DNA from 2 places in the Hyphomicrobium sp. DY-1 genome. Region 2 is predicted to be linked to the other one. Evidence: predicted binding sites of a transcription regulator. Region 2 holds the regulator's gene; the other holds the start of a gene.
The links. The regulator LexA, encoded in region 2, represses DNA repair genes until DNA is damaged. The targets are predictions, from matches to a motif close to TGTTCNNNNTGTGTTCNG.
Positions count from the first base shown of each region.

Region 1: a site for LexA is predicted at 2,814-2,831, ahead of RLW41_RS06845 (adenosylcobalamin-dependent ribonucleoside-diphosphate reductase). Genes of this name have one in related genera too.

Region 1 is NZ_CP134870.1:1,448,358-1,453,857, reverse strand. It holds gene RLW41_RS06850 (hypothetical protein) at 1-113, opposite strand, end outside; gene RLW41_RS06845 (adenosylcobalamin-dependent ribonucleoside-diphosphate reductase) at 397-2,769, opposite strand; gene RLW41_RS06840 (hypothetical protein) at 2,931-3,149, opposite strand; gene RLW41_RS06835 (hypothetical protein) at 3,351-3,653, opposite strand; gene RLW41_RS06830 (lysophospholipid acyltransferase family protein) at 3,801-4,601, opposite strand; gene RLW41_RS06825 (YdcF family protein) at 4,594-5,238, opposite strand; gene RLW41_RS06820 (cell division protein FtsX) at 5,403-5,500, opposite strand, start outside.
Region 2 is NZ_CP134870.1:318,972-324,471, reverse strand. It holds gene RLW41_RS01510 (ComEC/Rec2 family competence protein) at 1-1,397, shown strand, start outside; gene lexA (transcriptional repressor LexA) at 1,456-2,196, opposite strand; gene RLW41_RS01500 (hypothetical protein) at 3,210-3,443, shown strand; gene RLW41_RS01495 (hypothetical protein) at 4,226-4,363, shown strand; gene RLW41_RS01490 (dihydrofolate reductase family protein) at 4,416-5,048, opposite strand; gene RLW41_RS01485 (hypothetical protein) at 5,372-5,500, shown strand, end outside.

The DNA.
Region 1 (5,500 bases), 1.1 Mb from region 2:
TGGAACCGCGGCGGCTGCTCCGGATACGTCCCGCTGATGCTCACCTGCTGCGCTTCGTCACCGCTCTGACGACGCGCCCGGAAATCGGCAAGCTGAATAATTTCGGCACTCATTACGCATGACCCCTGATCGGCGACTGTCGCCGAATATTGCTCTTGAGACGGTGATACCCCGCATCCCCGTGAAAAATGGTGAACTTTGGTTCGAAAATTTGACGTGCTCGCCCTGATCGCGCCTCGATGGTCAATGAGGTGTTGAGAACAGGAAGAATTGCAAACACTCTGCCTGAGCAGAGAGGCGTTTCGCGCGCAATTCTGAATAGGCGTTAGCGAATACGCAGCGCACCATTCCGGTGCGCGCAAAAAAGTCGTTCCGACATCGTTAATTCTGACGGCTTTAGCCGCAGCGCGAATAATCGCAATTCGTGCACGTCCAGCAGCCCTCGATATGGCGAAGAGCCCGCTCGCCGCACTTCGGGCAAATTCGCGCCGCCGCCACGGGTGATGCCGTGCCGTCATGCGCCGCTGTCTGCGGCCCGCTGCCCAATCGTTCGATGGCCGCAACGGGTAGGTGCACAGGCTTGGTGTCGCTGCCTTCCGCATTTTCGCGCGTGAGGAAACCGATGTGCAGCATATGCTGTTCGATGACGTTACCGATGGCAGCCAGCAGGCTAGGCACGTAGCGGCCACCCATCCAGCGCCCGCCTTCGGGATCGAACACCGCTTTTAACTCTTCAGCAACGAACGAAACATCGCCGCCGCGGCGGAATACGGCGCTAACCATGCGCGTCAGCGCCACCGTCCAGGCGTAGTGTTCGAGGTTCTTCGTATTGATGAAGATCTCAAACGGCCGCCGTCGCCCGTCGCGAACGATATCGTTGATCGTGACATAGAGCGCATGCGCGCTCGCCGGCCATTTGATCTTGTACGTTATGCCTTCGAGCGCTGCGTCGCGTTCGAGTGGCTTCGTCATGTAGACGACGTCACCGAATTTCGCCGGGTCTTCCGAAGCACTGACGCTGGAGGTCGGCGCGGGTTTCGCATCGTTTGCCCCTTCCGCTTTGGACAGCACCGCGCCCGTGACTGCATTCGGCCGATAGGTCGTGCAACCCTTGAGGCCAAGCGCAAACGCTTCCGCATAGATATCCCGGAAGTCTTCGAAGGATATGGCTTCAGGCGTGTTGATCGTCTTCGAGATGGCGCTGTCGACGTAGGGCTGCATCTCTGCCTGCATCGCCACGTGTTCGGCGGGCGACAATGTTTCAGTCGTGACGAACGCATGCGTCAGTGGCGCATTCTCGCCGAACTGGGCGCGGAACTTCCGGTAAGCAAAATCCTCAACGGTTTCTTCGTTCGCCGTCGCACCATCGCCGAGGATGCGCCGCCGGTAGACGAAATCGAACACCGGTTCGATGCCGCTCGAAACATTGCCCGCGAGCAGCGAGATCGTGCCGGTCGGCGCGATCGAGGTCAGGCAGCCGTTGCGGATGCCGTTGGCCGCAATCGCCGCGCGCACATCCTTGCCGAGACGCTCGACATTGGGCCGGGCGAGAAAAGCGCTGGCGTCGTACAGCGGAAACACGCCTTTCTCAGCAGCCAGCGCTGCACTGGCGCGATAGGCGGCATTCTGGATAATCGCCATCCATTCGGCCGCCTTCTCGCGAGCAGCCAAGCTGCCATACGAAAGGCCGAGGAAGATCAGCGCATCTGCAAGCCCCGTGATGCCGAGGCCGATGCGCCGTTTCGCGCGCGCCTCTTGCGCCTGGGCTTCGAGCGGATAGCGCGAGATGTCGATAACGTTGTCGAGAAAGCGAACGGCGGTTGCAACGCGGGCTTCGAGCTTTTGGTAATTGACGTGCGCTTCCGGCGAGAATGGTTTCTCCACGAAACGGGCAAGATTGATCGAACCGAGAAGGCACGCCCCATAAGGCGGCAGCGGCTGCTCACCGCACGGGTTCGTCGCCGAGATCGTCTCGCAATAAGCAAGATTGTTGGCCGCGTTTATCCGGTCGATGAAAATGACGCCGGGCTCTGCGTAATCGTACGTCGCCCGCATGATCTTGTCCCAGAGGCCCTTGGCGTCGATCGTCTTGTAGACCTTGCCTTCGAACACGAGTTCCCAAGGCGAGCCGCGTTTCACGGCCTCCATGAAGGCATCGGTCACAAGAACCGAAAGATTGAAATTCCTGAGCCGCAGCGGATCGGATTTCGCTGCGACGAAAGCTTCGATGTCGGGATGATCGCAGCGTAGTGTCGCCATCATCGCGCCGCGGCGCTGGCCCGCCGACATGATCGTGCGGCACATGGCGTCCCAGACGTCCATAAAGCTGATCGGTCCCGACGCGTCTGCGCCGATGCTTTTGACGGTTGCGCCGCGGGGACGAAGCGTCGAGAAATCATGCCCGATGCCGCCACCGGCCTGCATCGTCAGCGCGGCTTCTTTAACGCTTTCGAAAATGCCGGAAAGATCATCAGGGATTGCGCCGAGAACGAAGCAATTGAAGAGTGTAACGTTGCGGTCCGTACCGGCCCCGGCCAGGATGCGACCGGCCGGCTGAAAGCCGAAATCGGCCATCGCATCGTAAAAGGCAGCGCCCCACTTCGCTTGCGTGGCTTCGTCGGTTTCCGCCGATGCTGCAGCCTTGGCCACGCGCCGGAAGGTGTCTTCGATCGTCTCATCGCCAGCCGCTGTCGGCGACCCGGCAAAGCGGTACTTGCGCCGCCAAATGGCGTCGGAAATCGCGGGCAGAGCTGATAAAATCGCAGACATCGGGGACACCGGGATATAGGCGTTGCCAACCAATCTTCAATGCATGTTCACTATATGTTCCAGAGCTTGGCAAGTCAATCGCTCAAATAAAATAACCGCGGCCGAAGACAGCCGCGGTCCCATCTTTGGAATCGTTGCGCGCCCAACGAGGCGAGCCGACCTTAGTCTTTCATTTTGCGGTAGACGATGGCGCCGACGCTGATGAGCAAGGCGACAGCCGTGAGGCTAGCCGGCCCATCGATCTCGGGCGCAGGAGCCGGACCACCGCCTCCCCCGCCACCGTCGCCAAAGCACCACGGACCAATGCAGAAGGCGAACGCGCTGTTAGCCCAGAGCATCGCGACAGCAAACGTCGCGAGAGCTGCTTTGATTTTCAACATACGCACTCCTCAAAAATAAAACTCCCCGCCAGACCATTAGAAAGCATTTGCTTCCAATTGTAATGGTTAGCGGAAAAACAATTGGTCGTATGGTAACCACCGCCTTCGATGGGCCTGGAATTTGCGGTCAACGGCAATTGAAAAAGCCCGCCGATCTGGCGGGCTTTGCGGCGAGCGTTTATCTCGGGAAGGCTGATCGCCTCAAAGTTTGCAGAGCGTCGCTTCGCCGTAGCACGAATAGCCGATCGCCTCCGAGTTGCACTTATAGTGGCGGGGACCGAACGAATATCCCGGCGTACCGTTGCCCGAAACCCAGGTGAAGTAAATGTTCCAGTCGGTCGCTTGCAGAAGCGCGGCATCGACCTGGAAATGTGCAAGCCCTTCCGTGAGCGCAACGCCCTGGGCGGCTTTCTTGAAACACTGCTTGGCTTCGGCCGGAGCGGCGGCCATAGCGACGCCTCCGACGGCAAGAATGGCCCACATCAACCGGGCGGAAGTACGCATTGGATGGCTCCATGATTGCTGAAACGATCAGACGTAAGATCTGCCACAGCGATGCGAACACCGCGCATAACAAAGCGCAACCACACCGACGATTTTCACCGCGTTGCGGCATAGGCACATCAGGCGGTTGGATAAAATGTGGAAAACCTATGCGGCTTGAGCCGAATTCTGCGTCTTCGCCAGGGGCGGCGGCGAGGGACTGCGTGCCGCTTCCTCAATAAGTCGCATGCTCGCGGTTTCGATGGCCGTCTCGATTTTTTTGCGAAACTCCGCGCGTGGTAATCCCGGTGGCAGCGGCGGCAGGAATTCCACGACGATGGTGCCCGGATAGCGCCAAAGACTGCGGCGCGGCCAGAACAGCCCGGAATTGAGCGCCAGCGGCACGGTGACGACGCCGAGTGCTTCATAAAGAGCTACGTAGCCGGGCTTATAGTCGGGCGGTGCACCCGGAATGGTCCGTGTCCCCTCCGGGAAAATCACGACCTCGCGGCCGATGCTGATCCGCTGCCGGGCGTCCCGGATTAGGGCTTTGAGCGCCGCCGAGGCTTTCTCGCGCTTAACTAGGATGTGCTCGAACTTGATGCAAAACCAGCCGTAGAACGGAATCCACTTCAACTCGTCTTTCAACACGATCGCCGGATCGCGAAAGAGCGAGATGAGCCCGAACGTGTCCCATGCCGATTGATGCTTTGAAATGACGAGGCAGCCTGTCTTCGGCAGATTTTCATGTCCACGAACTTCGAGTTTCGTGCCGCAGATGAGGCGCAACAGCCAGACGCAGGTGCGCCCGTGAACTTCGAGACCTTTCATCGCCCATGGCCTTGGCCCGATGAGCAACCACGAGCCGAGCACGAGATAGAGCGCCGTCACGACGTAGAACACGACGAAATAGACCAGCGATCTGACGATAACCAAAGCGCCCGGCCCGGCTGCTACTGAATTAGCCATCGGCGCGCTTATCCGGCATGATCGCAACAGACCGCCCGTCGCTCCAGTTCATGATCCTCTGCGCGGTAAGGCGGGCGACGGCGGGAAGAAACTTTAAATATTCCGAAATGAGCACGCGCGTCGTGGTCGGATGCAGCCACCAGGCGGTTTCCGGAAACCGCCGCGGCGTTACTGCATAGGGAAGCAGCGTCACGCCCGGCATGGCGAGCGCCAGCTCGGCGAGACTACGGGGCATGTGGTAGCGTGACGTCACGATGATCAATCTCGTATAGCCGTTCGAGTTGGCCCAGGTTCGGGTTTCGTCGGCGTTGCCGACCGTGTCGAGCGCTTCATAGCCGAGATCGACGCAACAATTGAAGATCTGCTTATCGATACCGAGCAGCCGCTGCATCTCTTCGCGGCTGACCTTGCGGTTGACGCCGGAAATCAGCATCCGCTTGGCGCGGCCCTCGCTCATAAGCTTGGCGCCGGCCTCGATGCGATTGTCGCCGCCCGTCAGCACCACGATGCCGTCGGCCTTGTCCCAGCCCGTTGCGTCGTCACGCGTTACGGAAACCGCAAACAGCACGAACCCGAACACGAGCGCAGCCGTGCCGAGCGCCAGCATCAAAACGAAGGCCTTAGAAATCCTTGTCATGGTTGGAATGCTGGTTCGATCTCGCGCGCCCGCCTGCTGCTTGCCAAGGCGTCGGACTCTAGCCGATTTCGGACCGGATAGGCAGCCGTCTCCTCCGGCTGAGCCTGACGCTGTGCCAAGCAAATCACGGTAGTTCCCCCTGCAGATGTCTTATCGGACGGCGGCTAGTGCTTGCCGTTCAGGATGCGATAGACGCCGACGCGCGACGTCACCATGCATAGCCCCGCAATGGTGACGACGACAAACCCCAAAATGACGTAAC
Region 2 (5,500 bases):
CCTTGACGATGCCGATCAAAAAGATCGCCGCCGCGCTCGGCATCATCAGCGCGGTCGCCTATCTCGCGATTTCGGGAGGCCAGTTCGCAACCGTGCGCTCGGCGCTGATGATCTTGATCATTTTCGGCGCCATGCTGATCGACCGGCCGGCGCTTGCGTTGCGCAACGTCGCGCTCGCGGCGTTCCTTATTCTGTTGGCTTATCCCGAGAGCCTGCTCGACGCGGGCTTTCAGATGTCGTTTGCCGCCGTAACCGCGCTGATCGCCTCGCACGAATTTCTGAGCAGCCTGTTCAATCGCGAGCAGAAGCCGCATCCCGTCATGCGCGTCGTCGTCTTCTTCGGCGAGATCATCGCCTCGACGTTGATCGCAAGCGTCGCGGTCGCGCCGTTCGCGGCCTATAATTTTCACCAGAGTCAGCAATATGCCGTGCTCGCGAACATGATCGCCATTCCGATCTGCAACCTGATCGTCATGCCGGCGGCGCTCGTCGCGATGGTGCTGATGCCGTTCGGCCTCGAATGGCTCGGCCTGAAGCTGATGGGCTGGGGCATCGAAGGCATGACGTGGTGTGCGAACGAAGTCGGCGCGTTGCCGGGCGCTGTCGGACATATTCCAGCGATCCCCGAACTGGCTTTCGTGCTGATGCTCACGGGCGGCACATGGTTTTTGCTTTGGCAGACGCCGATCAGGCTTCTCGGCGTTGCACTTATCGGCGCCGGTTTGCTTGTTGCGCCTTGGATGCCGCGCCCTGATGTTCTGGTCGGTCAGAAAGGTTTGCTTGTCGCCGTGCGCGATGACTCGGGCAAGCTCGACGCCATGCCGGGCAAGGGCACGAAATACGACCTCGACCGCTGGCTCGAATACGACGGCGATTCCCGAACGGCGCGCGATGCCAAGACCGGCGAAGGCTTTACTTGCGACGCTGTCGGCTGCATCGCGCATGTCAAAGGCGCGACCGTCGCGGTCGCGCGCCATCCCGCTGCCGTGACCGACGATTGCCTCAACGCCGACGTGCTTGTGCTCGATACGCCCAAGCCCGGCAATTGCGCCGTGCCGCGAACGGTCGTCGACGTTTTCGATCGCTGGCGCAATGGTGCTTACGCCCTTTACGTCGACCGCGGCAACGACAGTCCGGAGCCCAAAATCCGTCTTGAAACGGTCGCGGCCCATCGCGGCGAACGACCTTGGAGCGAGACGCCGGAGCGAAAGCAGGTAGTGCTGCCGAAACCCCGTATTCTGCAGACCCCGTCCCCGGCGGGTGCCCCGGCTGCCGAACCTGCCCGGACGGTCGAAGCAGAACCCGAAACACGCACCTCAGCCGACGTCGATCCGGGGGAGGGGGCGGAACTCGAAACGGAAGATCTCACTGAGCCGGACGCCGAGAGCGGTCGTTAGCCATCGATGCTGCGCCGCGTCGCTCTAGCTCGGTCGACGCATGGCGGCGAACCGCCCCTCAATACCGCCGCATCAAGCCGACGAGGCGCCCCTGAATGTCGATCTGATCCGGTCCGAAAATCCGCGTCTTGAATTCGGGGTTCGCGGCTTCGAGCGCAATCGTCGAGCCCTTCTTGCGCAGCCGTTTCAGCGTCGCTTCCTCGCCCTCGACCAGCGCCACGATAATATCGCCGTTCTCCGCCGTATTGCAGCGCCGGATGATGACGGTATCGCCGTCATGGATGCCCGCCTCGATCATCGAATCGCCTTTGACCTCCAGCGCAAAGTGCTCGCCGTTGGTCAGGATGTCGGGTGGCACCGCAATGTCGTGCGTGTGGTTCTGAATGGCGCTGATCGGCGTACCGGCAGCGATGCGGCCCATGACCGGGATCGACACCGTCCGCGCGTCAATGACGTGCGACGGCGGCGGCGTGGCCACATTCGTCTTCGGCGGCCCGGAGCCTTCGATCACGCTCGGTTGGAAACCCCGCTGCGGTGCTGCGGCCGCGCTGGCACCCTGTGCCGCGGACGGCAAGCCAACCTGGTTGTCCGGCAGCTTGATGACTTCGATGGCCCGCGCCCGGTGCGGCAAGCGGCGGATGAACCCGCGTTCCACCAGCGCCGTGATCAGCCGGTGAATGCCGGACTTCGACCTGAGATCCAGCGCATCCTTCATCTCGTCGAAGGATGGCGGCACGCCGCGCTCCTGCATGCGCGCATGGATGAAGAGGAGGAGGTCTTTCTGCTTTTCGGTGAGCATAGCGGTTCGTCTCAAGCCTTTCCTGGCTGGCAAGCGCGGCGGGCTGAGACGCTGACCACCGAAATACCGCCCGCTCATTCACAGTACAAATCGTGTATGTACTCTAACCGTTCTCGTCTCGTTCCGCAACCCATGCAAGTCAATAGGTCGTGTCTCAGTTTGAATTTTTAGCGCCTGTTGCGCGTTTGCTTGCCCCATTCAGGGTGGCGCTCACCATCTGGGCCAATTTCCGAGGCGCAGTGACTGCAAACCAAAACTGTTACTAGGCCAGGAACCCGTAAGTCCGGCTGGAGAAAAGATTTTATGCCTTCTTGGTAGCAGGATGCACAAAGGCGATGACCGGGCTCGCCGTTGCGCATTTCTTCCCTCAGGACATAGGCCAAAACCTCATTGTGCCCGAACCTCTCCAGCTGATAGCGTGATGTCACCCAAGGCGGGAATAGAAACGAGCTTTCGGGACTGAAGCCTGACGATCTTATCTGCACGTAAGACGCACAATTTGCAGATTACAGTTATAATCACCTCGGCTATGCGCGGACAGAATCACGCGGCCATGCGACACCCAAAGCATAAGCGGCTTGATAGAATAGCATCACCCCGAAAACGACAATTCCCACACGCCGGACCATAGGATCGGCCAAATTCGTATCCAGCGTCCCACTTAAAACAGACAACAAAATCCAAGGAGCCACTCCGACTACCAACATCGTTAGTAGGCAAAAAAACAGAACTCCGAACAAACGGAGATAGGGAGACATCCCCAGCTTGCGGAAAGCGAAATTCCACCATTTTGCCCAAAGAGGGGCCATTGCCGTCCCGAACAAGCTAACGACTATAAGCCAACTGCTGTCCATGCGTCCTCCTACATTAGCGGCAATCCCGCTTCTTATAGGGTCGTCCGTCTTCCGGGCTTAGGCGCCGCTTCGCCCGTCAGTCCAATAATCTCTTCCATCGTCCACAGATGATCTGTGAGTCCCGTGGGCGTGGCGGCCGGCTCGCTAGAGGCGAGTCGGATGCGCCAGCAAAAAACGACGGAAAGACGTCGCATGTCTGTTTATCGACCCGGGCGTTTCATACTTTTGCCGTTGGGGTGGAGCATCGTGCGAACAATGCGAGGTTTGTTTTCTCAAATCATCATTGGGGTCATTGTCACCGTAATCGGGACGCTTGTGACCGACGCCATCACCGGCGGCAACATGAGCCGTCATTTTGTCCCCGGCGTGCACGGCTCCTGGCGCGGGCATTGATGTCCAGATCTGCGCGACTCCTCTGACGCTTTAATGCACGACGCTCCCGATGTGCGCATCGTGGCCGGCTCCCCTTTTTGATTGCGCCGGGACGACACGCTTTTGATTTGCGCATGGCGACTCCCCTGCGGGGTAGCCGGCCGCCATGCGCGGATTTTTTCGGCGCGCTGGCCGCCCGGCGCGTCGCGAAGGAAGAAGCTCCGGGCGTGTGCAACCGGCCGGCTCTGCGGAGCAGAGTCGGTTGCACCAAGTATATAAAGCACGAAGCGGACGGGTTCCGCGGCTGGGTCGTGGCATTTGAAGTCTCGGAACCGATCCGCTCCGTGACAGCCTGAGAACAGGGTCGCGAGCACGGCCACTTAATGAAGCGGGATGCTCCGCACACGGGTTTCTCACCCCGTGCGGACCGGCCGTTCGCCTTGTCCGGAAGCGCGCGTGACGCGCCGGGTCAGGCTGCCCCGTCCGAGCCCGACGCAACGCCTTGCGCGCGAACCCTTCACCGGACGGGCGAGGGAAGTATGCGGGCGGCTCGGAGCGCGGGGATAAGTTTTTTTGTGGGAGGCGCAGCGCCCCGCACGAGCTGACTGACCCACGCCCGAAGCTGACCCGATACCCGCTTTTCGATGGCTGGGAATATAACGGGAGCATTTTTAGGCGACAGGTTGCGGTGGGGCAGGGTCCGCCTTACATTTTTTGAATGAAGCCGAAGTAATCGGTTTATGGAACTCGCCATAGCGGCATTCCGAGCGCGTTTAATCAACAGCCAGCCAAGGAAAAAAGCCATGAACTATTATTCGGATTCTGGTCGCTTCTATTCTCCACGGCCCAATCGGACCGGCGCGATTTACGATGCGCTTGCCGTATCAGTCTTCATGTTTCTGCTGGTCTTCGGGATCGTCTCGACCTACGGCCTCGGCTAGCGCGCCGCGTGTAACCTCTTCCTTGAGGCTTAGACGGCGGAGCCCTCGGCGTTCAGCGGGACAACACCAGATGGGTTGCCAAACCCGTCGGGACCACCTCCGTTACGCGATACCCAAGGCTTGGCAGGTCGATGCCTACAAACAAGTTTTCACCGCGGCCCAGGACGATGGGCGACTGCACTAGGTGTAACTCGTCTATCGCTCTTGCCTTCAGATACTGCTGGACCGTCGAAACTCCGCCGCCGATCTTTACATCAAGGTCGCCTGCGGCGGCTTTGGCTTGAGCGAGAGCCGCCTCGATCCCATCGGTAACAAAATGGAACGTCGTCCCGCCGTCCATCACGATTGGGGCGCGCGCATGGTGGCTGAGGATGAACGTCGGAGCATGATACGGGGGATTGTCGCCCCACCATCCTTTCCAGTCGGGTCCTCCCCAATCGTCTCCGGCCGGGCCGAACATATTTCTTCCGAGGATGAAGGCGCCAAAGCCTGCCATTGCGGCGCTGGCGAACCGGTCTTCGGTACCGCCATCCTTCCCTATCATCGACCGAAAAGCCCGCGTCGGATAGAACCACTGGTGCAAGTCCTTGCCACCCTTTCCCATCGGGTGTTCCAGGCTTTGTTCTGGGCCTGCACCGAAGCCGTCGATCGATACCGCAAAGCCGGCCACTCGAACCCTGCCCATGAATTTCCCTTCCGATTGTGAAACTCGCCGTCTTGTTTGCTTTAAGGACGACCGACTAACCGCACGGCCGACATGCGGTTAGAAATTTATCCCTGCAAATCCCCGGCCTCGGCAACAGCAACCAGCAAACTAAACCATTAGTGGAGGGATGACGGTGCTCCTCAGCCGAGAACGCGAACTTGAGACGAGGCTTTCTGGCGCGCCAGCCGAGGCGTTCAGTAGCGCCACAACCACAGAAGGAGGGTTCCGACATAAGCCGTTGATAACCACGCAACGCAAACGGCGATCAGAGAGTTTCAGGTCCGGCAATTCGGAGCACACAATTGAACGCAGCATCATCGGAGGCTTCACCCCTCCGTATCCCCACCATCATCCTCGTCGCGATCGAGACGCTGGTCGCGATCTTCTACATCGCGGTCTTTCATCAGGCGGGGCGGAGCAATGCCATCGCC